One region of the Bradyrhizobium sp. Kon58 genome, then DNA from elsewhere that is predicted to be linked to it. Evidence: predicted binding sites of a transcription regulator. Region 1 holds the regulator's gene; each other region holds the start of a gene.

Region 1 (3,065 bases):
CGCCAACCGTGTCACCGCGTTCATCGGCCCGTCGGGCTGCGGCAAGTCGACCCTGCTGCGCATCTTCAACCGGATGTACGACCTCTATCCCGGCCAGCGCGCCACCGGTCAGCTCATGCTCGACCAGACCAACATTCTCGACGGCAAGCTGGACCTCAATCTGCTGCGCGCCCGCGTCGGCATGGTGTTCCAGAAGCCGACGCCGTTCCCGATGACGATCTACGAGAACATCGCGTTCGGCATCCGTCTCTATGAGAAGATCTCGAAGTCCGAGATGGACGGCCGCGTCGAGAAGGCGCTGCGCGGCGGCGCGCTGTGGAACGAGGTCAAGGACAAGCTCAACGCCTCAGGCCTGTCGCTCTCCGGCGGCCAGCAGCAGCGCCTCTGCATCGCCCGCACCGTCGCGGTGCGGCCCGAGGTGATCCTGTTCGACGAACCCTGTTCGGCGCTCGACCCGATCTCGACCGCCAAGGTCGAGGAGCTGATCCAGGAGCTGTCCGAGGATTACACGATCGCGATCGTCACCCACAACATGCAGCAGGCGGCGCGCGTCTCCGACAAGACTGCCTTCATGTATCTCGGCGAGCTGATCGAGTTCGACGACACCAGCAAAATCTTCACGTCGCCGACCGACCGGCGCACGCAGGATTACATCACCGGCCGGTTCGGCTAGGAGACGCGACATGGGTTCTGAACATACCGCAAAGGCCTTCGACACCGACCTCCAGGAACTCACGCGCCTGGTCGCCGAGATGGGCGGCATCGCCGAGCGCATGATCGTCGAGTCCGTCGACGCATTGATCCGCCGCGACGTCCCCCTCGGCCAGCGTGTCGTCGCCATCGACACCGAGCTCGACGCGCTGCAGAAGCGCATCGAGGAGCGCGCGGTGCTCACCATCGCCCGCCGCCAGCCGATGGCGGTCGATCTGCGCGAGATCGTCGGCGCCATGCGCGTCGCGACCGATCTCGAGCGCATCGGCGACCTCGCCAAGAACATGGGCAAGCGCGTCGCGGCGCTGGAGACGGACTTCCATCCGCTCAAGCTGTTCCGCGGCCTCGAGCACATGACCGACCTCGTGCAACAGCAGGTCAAGTCGGTGCTGGACGCTTATGCCGCGCATGATTTGCCGGCGGCGATGGCAGTGTGGAAGGGTGACGAGGAAGTCGACGCCATCTGCACCTCGCTGTTCCGCGAGCTCCTGACCTACATGATGGAGGATCCGCGCAACATCTCGTTCTGTATTCATTTGATGTTCTGCGCCAAGAACATCGAGCGGATCGGCGACCACGCCACCAACATCGCCGAGACCGTGTTCTACATGATCGAGGGCCAGGCGATCACCGACAAGCGGCCGAAGGGCGACATGACGACCTTTGCCAACACGGTACCGAACACCTGAAGACTTAAGGAGCGACGACCCGATGGGCGCACGCATTATGGTGGTTGAGGACGAGGAAGCCCTGACCGAGCTTCTCCGCTACAACCTCGAAGGCGACGGCTATGACGTCGAGACGGTGATGCGCGGCGACGACGCCGATACCCGCCTCAAGGAGCACATCCCCGATCTGATCGTGCTCGACTGGATGCTGCCGGGCCTGTCAGGCATCGAATTGTGCCGGCGGCTTCGCACCCGTCCCGAGACCAAGCAGCTCCCGATCATCATGCTCACCGCGCGCGGCGAGGAGAGCGAGCGGGTGCGGGGTCTTGCGACCGGCGCCGACGATTACATCGTCAAGCCGTTCTCGGTGCCGGAGCTGCTGGCGCGCGTGAAAGGCCTGCTGCGGCGCGCAAGCCCCGAGCGGCTCGCCACCGTCCTTGCTTTTGGCGACATCGAGCTCGACCGCGACAAGCGCCGCGTGGCGCGCTCGGGCCGGCCGATCGATCTCGGTCCGACCGAATATCGCCTGCTGGAGTTCTTCCTGGAGCACCCGGGACGGGTGTTCTCGCGCGAGCAGCTGCTCGACAGCGTCTGGGGCCGCGACATCTATATCGACGAGCGTACCGTCGACGTGCATATCGGCCGCCTGCGTAAGTTGCTCAATCTCGGCCGCGAGCAGGACCCGATCCGCACCGTCCGCGGCGCCGGTTACGCGCTGGATGATCGGTTTGCGAAGGCGGAGCAGGTGTAGGTTTCTGCGGTTAGGTTACTAACTGCCGTGACATGTCCGATGTCGTCCCGGCGAAGGCCGGGACCCATAACCACAGGGCGCGGTTTGGCGAAGACTCGGAGTTACCCTTTCGCACAACAACTAAGTGCTCGGAGTATGGGTCCCGGCCTTCGCCGGGACGACACTGCATTTGTTGAGGCGCCGCGCGTGATGACTGATCGTGCGCTAGCTTACCGCGGACCCGGCTTCACCGGTGCGCGGCGCCGATCCGACGCCGGCTGGTACGCAACGCGCGAGTGCTGGGCGCAGTAGGGCAGGCCGGACAACGCCCGTCCACCGCAGAAGAAGAAGTCCGGGCTCGAGGGATCGCCGACCGGCCAATGGCAGGTCGCCTCGTTCAATTCCAGCAGCGACAGCCGCTGGCTCATCGGCACCACGTTGTCGTAGGTGACCGGATCCGGCTCAGCCTCGACCTCGAAGGCCTGCGCCAGCGCGGTGTTGCCGCGCGAGATCGGGCGGCTCACCCGCATCATGTGCTGCGCGGGGCGCGCCTTGCGCGGCCGGGGCGCTGCCGACGATGGGCTCTTGGCGCGGCCCGAAAGGCCGAGCCTGTGCACTTTGCCGATCACGGCATTGCGGGTCACATTGCCGAGCTCCGCCGCGATCTGGCTGGCCGAAAGTCCGGCCTCCCAGAGCTTTTTCAGCTGCTCGACGCGATCATCGGACCAGGTCAAAACCGTCATTGCACCCTTTCCCTCGCTGCGCGCCAGCCATCCTGGGGCCTCGCAGCGAATGCCTAAGCCTTCAAAAACCCGTGCCGTCAGAATCCCTTAAGGCTCGCCGGGCGCGTCTTGAACGCCCGAACGTTTACGCCGGTACATAAGGACTTAAAGATCAGAACCACTGCACGAGATGTCGTATCTGACAATCCAAACGCTACAATATGGCGTGACTCC
Region 2 (3,065 bases), on a different contig from region 1:
CTGCGCCAGGGTTGAATCGTCGTCGCTGGTCCACTGGTTGGCGGCGACGTCGACCGTGCCCTGCGCCAGCGCCAGGATTGCGTTCTCATGGCTGCCGGTGAAGACGACCTTGCTGAAATAGGAGTCGGCATCCGTGATGCCCATCTTGTCGAGCTCGAAGCGCGGCACGTTGTTGCCGGAGGTGGAGTTCGGGTCGACTAGGCCGAGGTTCTTGCCCTTGAGCTGGTCGATGCTCTTGTAGGCGCTGTTCGCCTTGACGAAGAACACGGAGTAGTAACCGGTGGAGCCGTCGGAGTTGATGTCGTTGGCGAAGGCGTCGGTCTTGACGCCGGTCAGGCGGGCGCGGGCGAACGAGGCCGAACCATAGCTCGCGATATGAATGTTGCCGGCACGCTGGCCTTCGATCACGGCCGCGTAGTCGTTGGCGATGCGCAGCGTGACCTTCACGCCCAATTCCTTGGAGAGATAGTTCATGAACGGCGCCCAGCGCTCGGTGACGCCCGAGGCGTTTTCCGCCGGAATGACCGCGAAGGTCAGTTCGGGATATTTGGCTTTCCAGTCCTCGGCGGAAGCTGAAGCCGTGAACGCGAGCGCGGCGGCGCCGGCAAGAATCAATCTGCGAGTAATCATGATAGCCTCTTCATTGGTTGAGGTCGGTTGACGCAAAACTGGTGAGTCCTGATGCGGCGCCGCTCAGGCGGCGGCCGCCGTTCCAAGCGCCGGAATGCCTTGTCGCACCGGTGCAGGCGTGCCGCCCATGACATCGGCGGCTTCGAGATCGTAGAGCTCGCGCGCAACGTGCTCGGTCAACTCGGCCGGCGCGCCGTCGAACACCACGCGCCCCTGCGCCATACCGATCAGGCGGTCGCAATAGCTGCGCGCCAGGTCGAGCGAATGCAGATTGCAGAGCACGGTGATGCCGAAATGCTTGTTGATGCGCAAAAGCGCATCCATCACGATCTTGGTGTTGCGGGGATCGAGCGAGGCGATCGGCTCGTCGGCGAGGATGATGTCGGGCTGCTGCACCAGCGCGCGGGCGATCGCGACGCGCTGCTGCTGGCCGCCGGAGAGCTGATCGGCGCGCTGGGCTGCGAGCGGGGCGATATCGAACTGTTCGAGCGCGGACATCGCCAGCGCCTTGTCCTGCTCGGGCCAGGTCTGCGACAACGAGCGCCAGGCCGGCATCGTCGCGAGCCGTCCCATCAGAACGTTGGTGAGAACATCGAGCCGGCCGACCAGATTGAACTGCTGAAAGATCATCGCCGAGCGCGCCCGCCACTGCCGCAGCTCCTTGCCGCGCAGCGCGGTGACGTCGAGGCCGTCGAACAGGATGCGGCCCTGCGAAGGGGTCGCGAGACGGTTGATGGTCCGCAGCAGGGTCGACTTGCCGGCTCCGGACCGTCCGATCACGCCGACGAAGCCGCCGGGAGAGACTTGAAACGAGGCATCGTCCACCGCGGCTTTCACGCCGAAGCGACACGTCAGACCATCAACCACCAGCATGCAGGGCTCCAGAGTAGCTGGGACCCACCGCTAACGCCGGCGCTTGACACTTGTGTGACACGGACGTTGCGGTGCGGCGATCCTACACACGTCATCCCCAGTTCATCCCCTGTCATCGTGTCGTCATGACATTGTCATCAAGCCACTCGAAGAGAAACGCCCGCCCTCTCGTTCGGATGCAACATGGCCGCCAAGACTCTTTCGGTCCAGCCGACCATCGATCCCTCGGCGAAGCTGCACGACACCAGGCTTGGGGCCTACACGGAGGTCGGCGCCCGCACGATGCTGCACGAGGTGACGATGGGCGATTACTCCTATGTCGTGAACGACGCCCAGATCACCTACACCACGATCGGAAAATTCTGCTCGATCGCGGCGATGACACGGATCAATCCGGGCAATCACCCGATGCACCGCGCCACGCAGGCGCACTTCACCTATCGCTCGAGCGCCTACTTCGAAGGCGAGAGCGACGACACGGAATTCTTCGACTGGCGGCGCCAGCATCACGTCCATATCGGCCATGACGTCTGGATCGGCCATGGCGCCATCGTGCTGCCGGGTCGCAACATCGGCACCGGCGCGGTGATCGCGGCCGGCGCCATCGTCACCAAGGACGTGCCGGCCTACACCATCGTCGCCGGCAATCCGGCGCGCATCGTGCGGCGGCGGTTCTCGGAAGACGTCGCCGGACGGCTCGCCAGCCTCGCCTGGTGGGATTGGGATCACGACAAATTGCGTGCAGCATTGCCCGATTTCCGCAAGCTCGGGATTGAAGATTTTCTCTCGACGTATGAAGCACGAGGAAGTTCTCTCAACAGTCCTCATGGCAGCAAATCAAGCGCGGTCGCGTGACAGACATTTTCCTTGAGGGCGGCCGGACCCTGATCGGCTCCGAGCTCGTCGAAACTTCTCTTGCCCTGTCCGGAACGGACATCGCAGAGATCGATGCGTCTCGCGGCCGGACGCGGCTTGCGATCGACGCGCGCAACCTGCTGGTCCTGCCGGGCATCGTCGATCTGCATGGCGATGCCTTTGAGCGGCAGATGATGCCGCGCGCCGGAGTCGATTTTCCGATCGACGTGGCGCTCGCCGATAGCGACCGCCAGGCCATCAGCAACGGCATCACGACTGTGTTTCACGCCACGACCTGTTCGTGGGAGCCGGGCCTGCGCAGCGCCGACAATGCGCGCGGCCTGATGGAGGCGATCGAACGGCTGCGCCCGCAATTCGCGGCCGACACCCGCTTTCATCTGCGCCACGAGACCTACAATCTCGATGCCGAAACCGAGATCAGCCAGTGGCTCGCTGAGGGCCGCGTCGACCTGTTCGCCTTCAACGACCACATGGACGGCACGGTGGGGGACATGGCCAAGCCCCGCAAGCGCACCGGCCTGTCGAGCGAAGATTTCGACCGGCTGGTCGGGCGTGTGCTCTCCCGCGCCGGTGAAGTGCCGGCTTCGGTGTCGCGGCTGGCCGCGACGGCCCGCGCCGCCGACGTGCGGATGCTCTCGCACGACGATGCGACGCCGGTGATGCGCGAGGGCTTTCGCGCCATGGGC
Region 3 (3,065 bases), on a different contig from region 1:
AGCTGGCGATGCAGCCTGACGCAGGTCCGGCGCAGCCGGCCGAGATTACGGCGCATCTCCGGCTTGACGTCGTCGGCCAGAATCCGCTCCTCGATCTCGTCGATCTCCTGGCCGAGCTTGTCGGCCATCCTATCAAGCGTGTCGGCGACCTCGTCGACGATCTTTTCGAGGAGATGGGCGACATTGTCGACGCGGTAGCCGCCTTCGAGCACCCGGCGTGTCGCATCCGCCGAGCACAGCGCCTGATGGCGGCCGCTGATCAGGAGCCGCTCGGTCATGGCGAAGCGCAGGAACGCGGTCTCCTCCGTCGCGCTGCCAATGTCGCGCACGAGGTCGGAGAACACGCCGTAGACGCAGTGGTCGATGACGTGAAGCTGCTGGAAGGTGTCGTTGGACAGCAAGAGCTCGCGCGCGAGCGGCGGCAGCTGCGACGCGGCGATCCACGGCCGTGAACGCGTGTCCGTGAGGTTGAAATGCAGCCAGAGCCGGCCGTCGTGACTGAACTCGATCGGCTGGTCGATCGGCAGCGCCTCGGCGCTGCCGTCGTTGTGGAGGCGGAACGCCCACACCAGGCCAGGAATGCCAGGCACGAAATCCGATGTCGCGCTGACAAGCTTCGCCGGCTCAGCCATGACCAACCCCACCGTCAACGAAAGCCCCGCTCCGGAAGATGGCTGACGGCATCTTCCGGACCCTCGCGGGTACTCAATTACGGCATTGTTACAGTTTGATGATGCCGCCCTACTCGGCCGCCAGCCCGGTCGCGGCCACCGCCTCGGCTTCCCTGATGTAGTCGTGCACGACGCGGCCGAACGGCAGCGTCAGGTCGGCGATGTAATGATGCGCGCCGAGGCAGCGGCGGACCGGGAAATCGGCGACGGGCGCGTTGACATGCGGCACCAGATGCAGCCGGCCCGGCCCCATCCAGGAGCCCTTCGGCACGATGTCGATGAGGTTGATCGCGACCAGCTGGCAGATCTCAAGGCGTCCGTCGACGCCGGGGATCATCTTCAGATTGATCTGCGTCTTCGACAGTGTCGCCCGGGTCAGATCGCCATTGCCGGCCATGCTCTCGTGCTTGTAGCCCATCGTGCCCATGGCGACGAGCTGGCCGGCATATTCCAGCGTGCCCGTCAGCGTGTCCTTGACGATCTCGAGTTTGGGATGGGCGTATTTCTTGGGGAAGCCCCAGATCTCGCGCCCGGCGGCGATCGGCGGATCGTCGTCCAGATACATCTGCGAGACAAAATTAACCTCCTCGCCGTGCAAGCGCGCGGGGATGACGAGGCCGGATTCGGTGTAGCTGCCGAAGCCGGAAGAGTCCGGCATCCGGATCCACTCGTAATGCACAATCGGCTGGTCGATCGGCTCCAGCGGCTCAGGCAGGCCGGCGCGGATCAGGTCCGGATCGGTCTCGTAGGTGATGACGAGGAATTCGCGGTTGACGAAGCGATAGGGCCCGGCCGGATAGCTCGGCCCGGCCGCCGGCATCGACGGAAGTCTCAGTAAATCTTCCCTGCGCATCGCCGGTCTCCTCTCGTGGTGCTCATGTGATGCCCGCCCGGCAGCGTCAGGCGGCGATGCAGATTGCTAGCCGCCGTCATTGACTGCGATGTGAAGGATTTCCGTCAGCCGCACGACCGCAGCCATTCCCAAGGCGATCATGGCGCATGCAAGCGATGCATCGGCGCCGGAATTGTCATTACGCCGTCACCGCCGGACGCAATCGTTTGGCGAAACAGGGAGCACCGACCATGGACGCCCGCACATATCAGACACATCAGCCTTCTTCACGAGGTTGGCGGCCCGAGCGCTGCGACCGCGTCGCGCTGGTACTGCAAGGTGGCGGCGCGCTCGGCGCCTACCAGGCCGGCGTCTACCAGGCACTGCACGAAGCCGGCATCGAGCCCGACTGGGTCTGCGGCGTCTCGATCGGCGCGATCAACTCCGCCATCATCGCCGGCAACAAGCCGGAGAAGCGACTTGAGGCGCTGCGCATCTTCTGGGAGCGCATCACCAACCGCAAGATCTGGCACTACACGCCTGACGGAGACATCTTCCGCCAGTGGCGCAATCTCACCAGCGCCTGGATGACGTCGGCAATGGGCCAGCCGGGCTTCTTCAGCCCGCATCAAGTCAATCCCTGGCTCAGCCCGGTCGGAGCCCGGACCGCCACCAGCTATTACGACACGATGCCGCTGAAGGAGAGCCTGCTCGAGCTGGTCGACTTCGACCTCATCAACGAGAAGAAGGTTCGCTTCGCGGTCGGCGCCGTGAACGTGCTCTCCGGCAATTTCATCTATTTCGACAACTCCCATGACGAGATCGAGCCGGAGCACATCATGGCTTCCGGAGCCCTGCCCCCGGCACTGCCGATGGTACGGATCGGCACCGATCATTTCTGGGACGGCGGCATCGTTTCCAACACGCCGCTTCAGCACCTGCTCGACCAGGAGGACGCGCTCAATTCCCTGGTGTTCCAGGTCGACCTCTTCAGTGCGCGGGGCGTGCTGCCGCGCTCGATCCAGGACGTGATGGCCCGCCACAAGGACATCATGTATTCCTCGCGCACCCGCCACAACACCGACGTCTACCGCCGAACCCACAACCTCAAGGTCCTGCTCTACAAGGCCTTGGCCAAGCTGCCCGGCGAGCAGCTCTCCGAGGAGGAGCGCAAACTCAAGTCAAACCTGCGCCACATGCCGGAGATCGCGATCCTGCATCTGATCTACCAACAGAAGGCCTATGAGGGCGACGCCAAGGACCACGAATTCTCGGGCACCTCGATGCGCGAGCACTGGACCTCCGGCTACGAAGACACCAAGCGTACCCTGAAGCGCCGTGACTGGATCAAGATGCCCGACGAAGGCATGGGCCTCGTGGTGCACGACGTGCACCGTGAGACGGAGAGCGCGTAGCTCTATCGACCCCATCGCGATCACCCAATTCCCGTTCCCGGGTTGCAGGCACACTTTCGCATTCTCGCGGCTCATTTTGCCCGAGCTTTGCTCTCGTCTTCGCACCCTCTCGAAAGAAAGGGCGCAGGGAAGGCCGGGCGCCGGCTG

Evidence for each region. Region 1 encodes PhoB, which activates phosphate uptake and scavenging genes when phosphate is short. Its sites were predicted from a motif close to TGTCATNNANCTGTCAT; they were not measured.
Region 2: phnC (phosphonate ABC transporter ATP-binding protein) is a predicted target of PhoB. The motif match lies at 1,625-1,641, and genes of this name have one in related genera.
Region 3: AC0L20_RS02160 (acetoacetate decarboxylase) is a predicted target of PhoB. The motif match lies at 1,698-1,714, and genes of this name have one in related genera.

The regions. Positions count from the first base shown of each region.
Region 1 covers NZ_JBVVOT010000016.1:23,190-26,254, forward strand. The annotation lists gene pstB (phosphate ABC transporter ATP-binding protein PstB) at 1-673, shown strand, start outside; gene phoU (phosphate signaling complex protein PhoU) at 684-1,400, shown strand; gene phoB (phosphate regulon transcriptional regulator PhoB) at 1,423-2,130, shown strand; gene AC0L20_RS24130 (GcrA family cell cycle regulator) at 2,340-2,852, opposite strand.
Region 2 covers NZ_JBVVOT010000042.1:32,293-35,357, reverse strand. The annotation lists gene phnD (phosphonate ABC transporter substrate-binding protein) at 1-630, opposite strand, end outside; gene phnC (phosphonate ABC transporter ATP-binding protein) at 694-1,503, opposite strand; gene AC0L20_RS36470 (transferase hexapeptide repeat family protein) at 1,687-2,358, shown strand; gene AC0L20_RS36465 (alpha-D-ribose 1-methylphosphonate 5-triphosphate diphosphatase) at 2,355-3,065, shown strand, end outside.
Region 3 covers NZ_JBVVOT010000001.1:422,102-425,166, forward strand. The annotation lists gene AC0L20_RS02155 (transporter) at 1-632, opposite strand, end outside; gene AC0L20_RS02160 (acetoacetate decarboxylase) at 742-1,524, opposite strand; gene AC0L20_RS02165 (patatin-like phospholipase family protein) at 1,755-2,918, shown strand.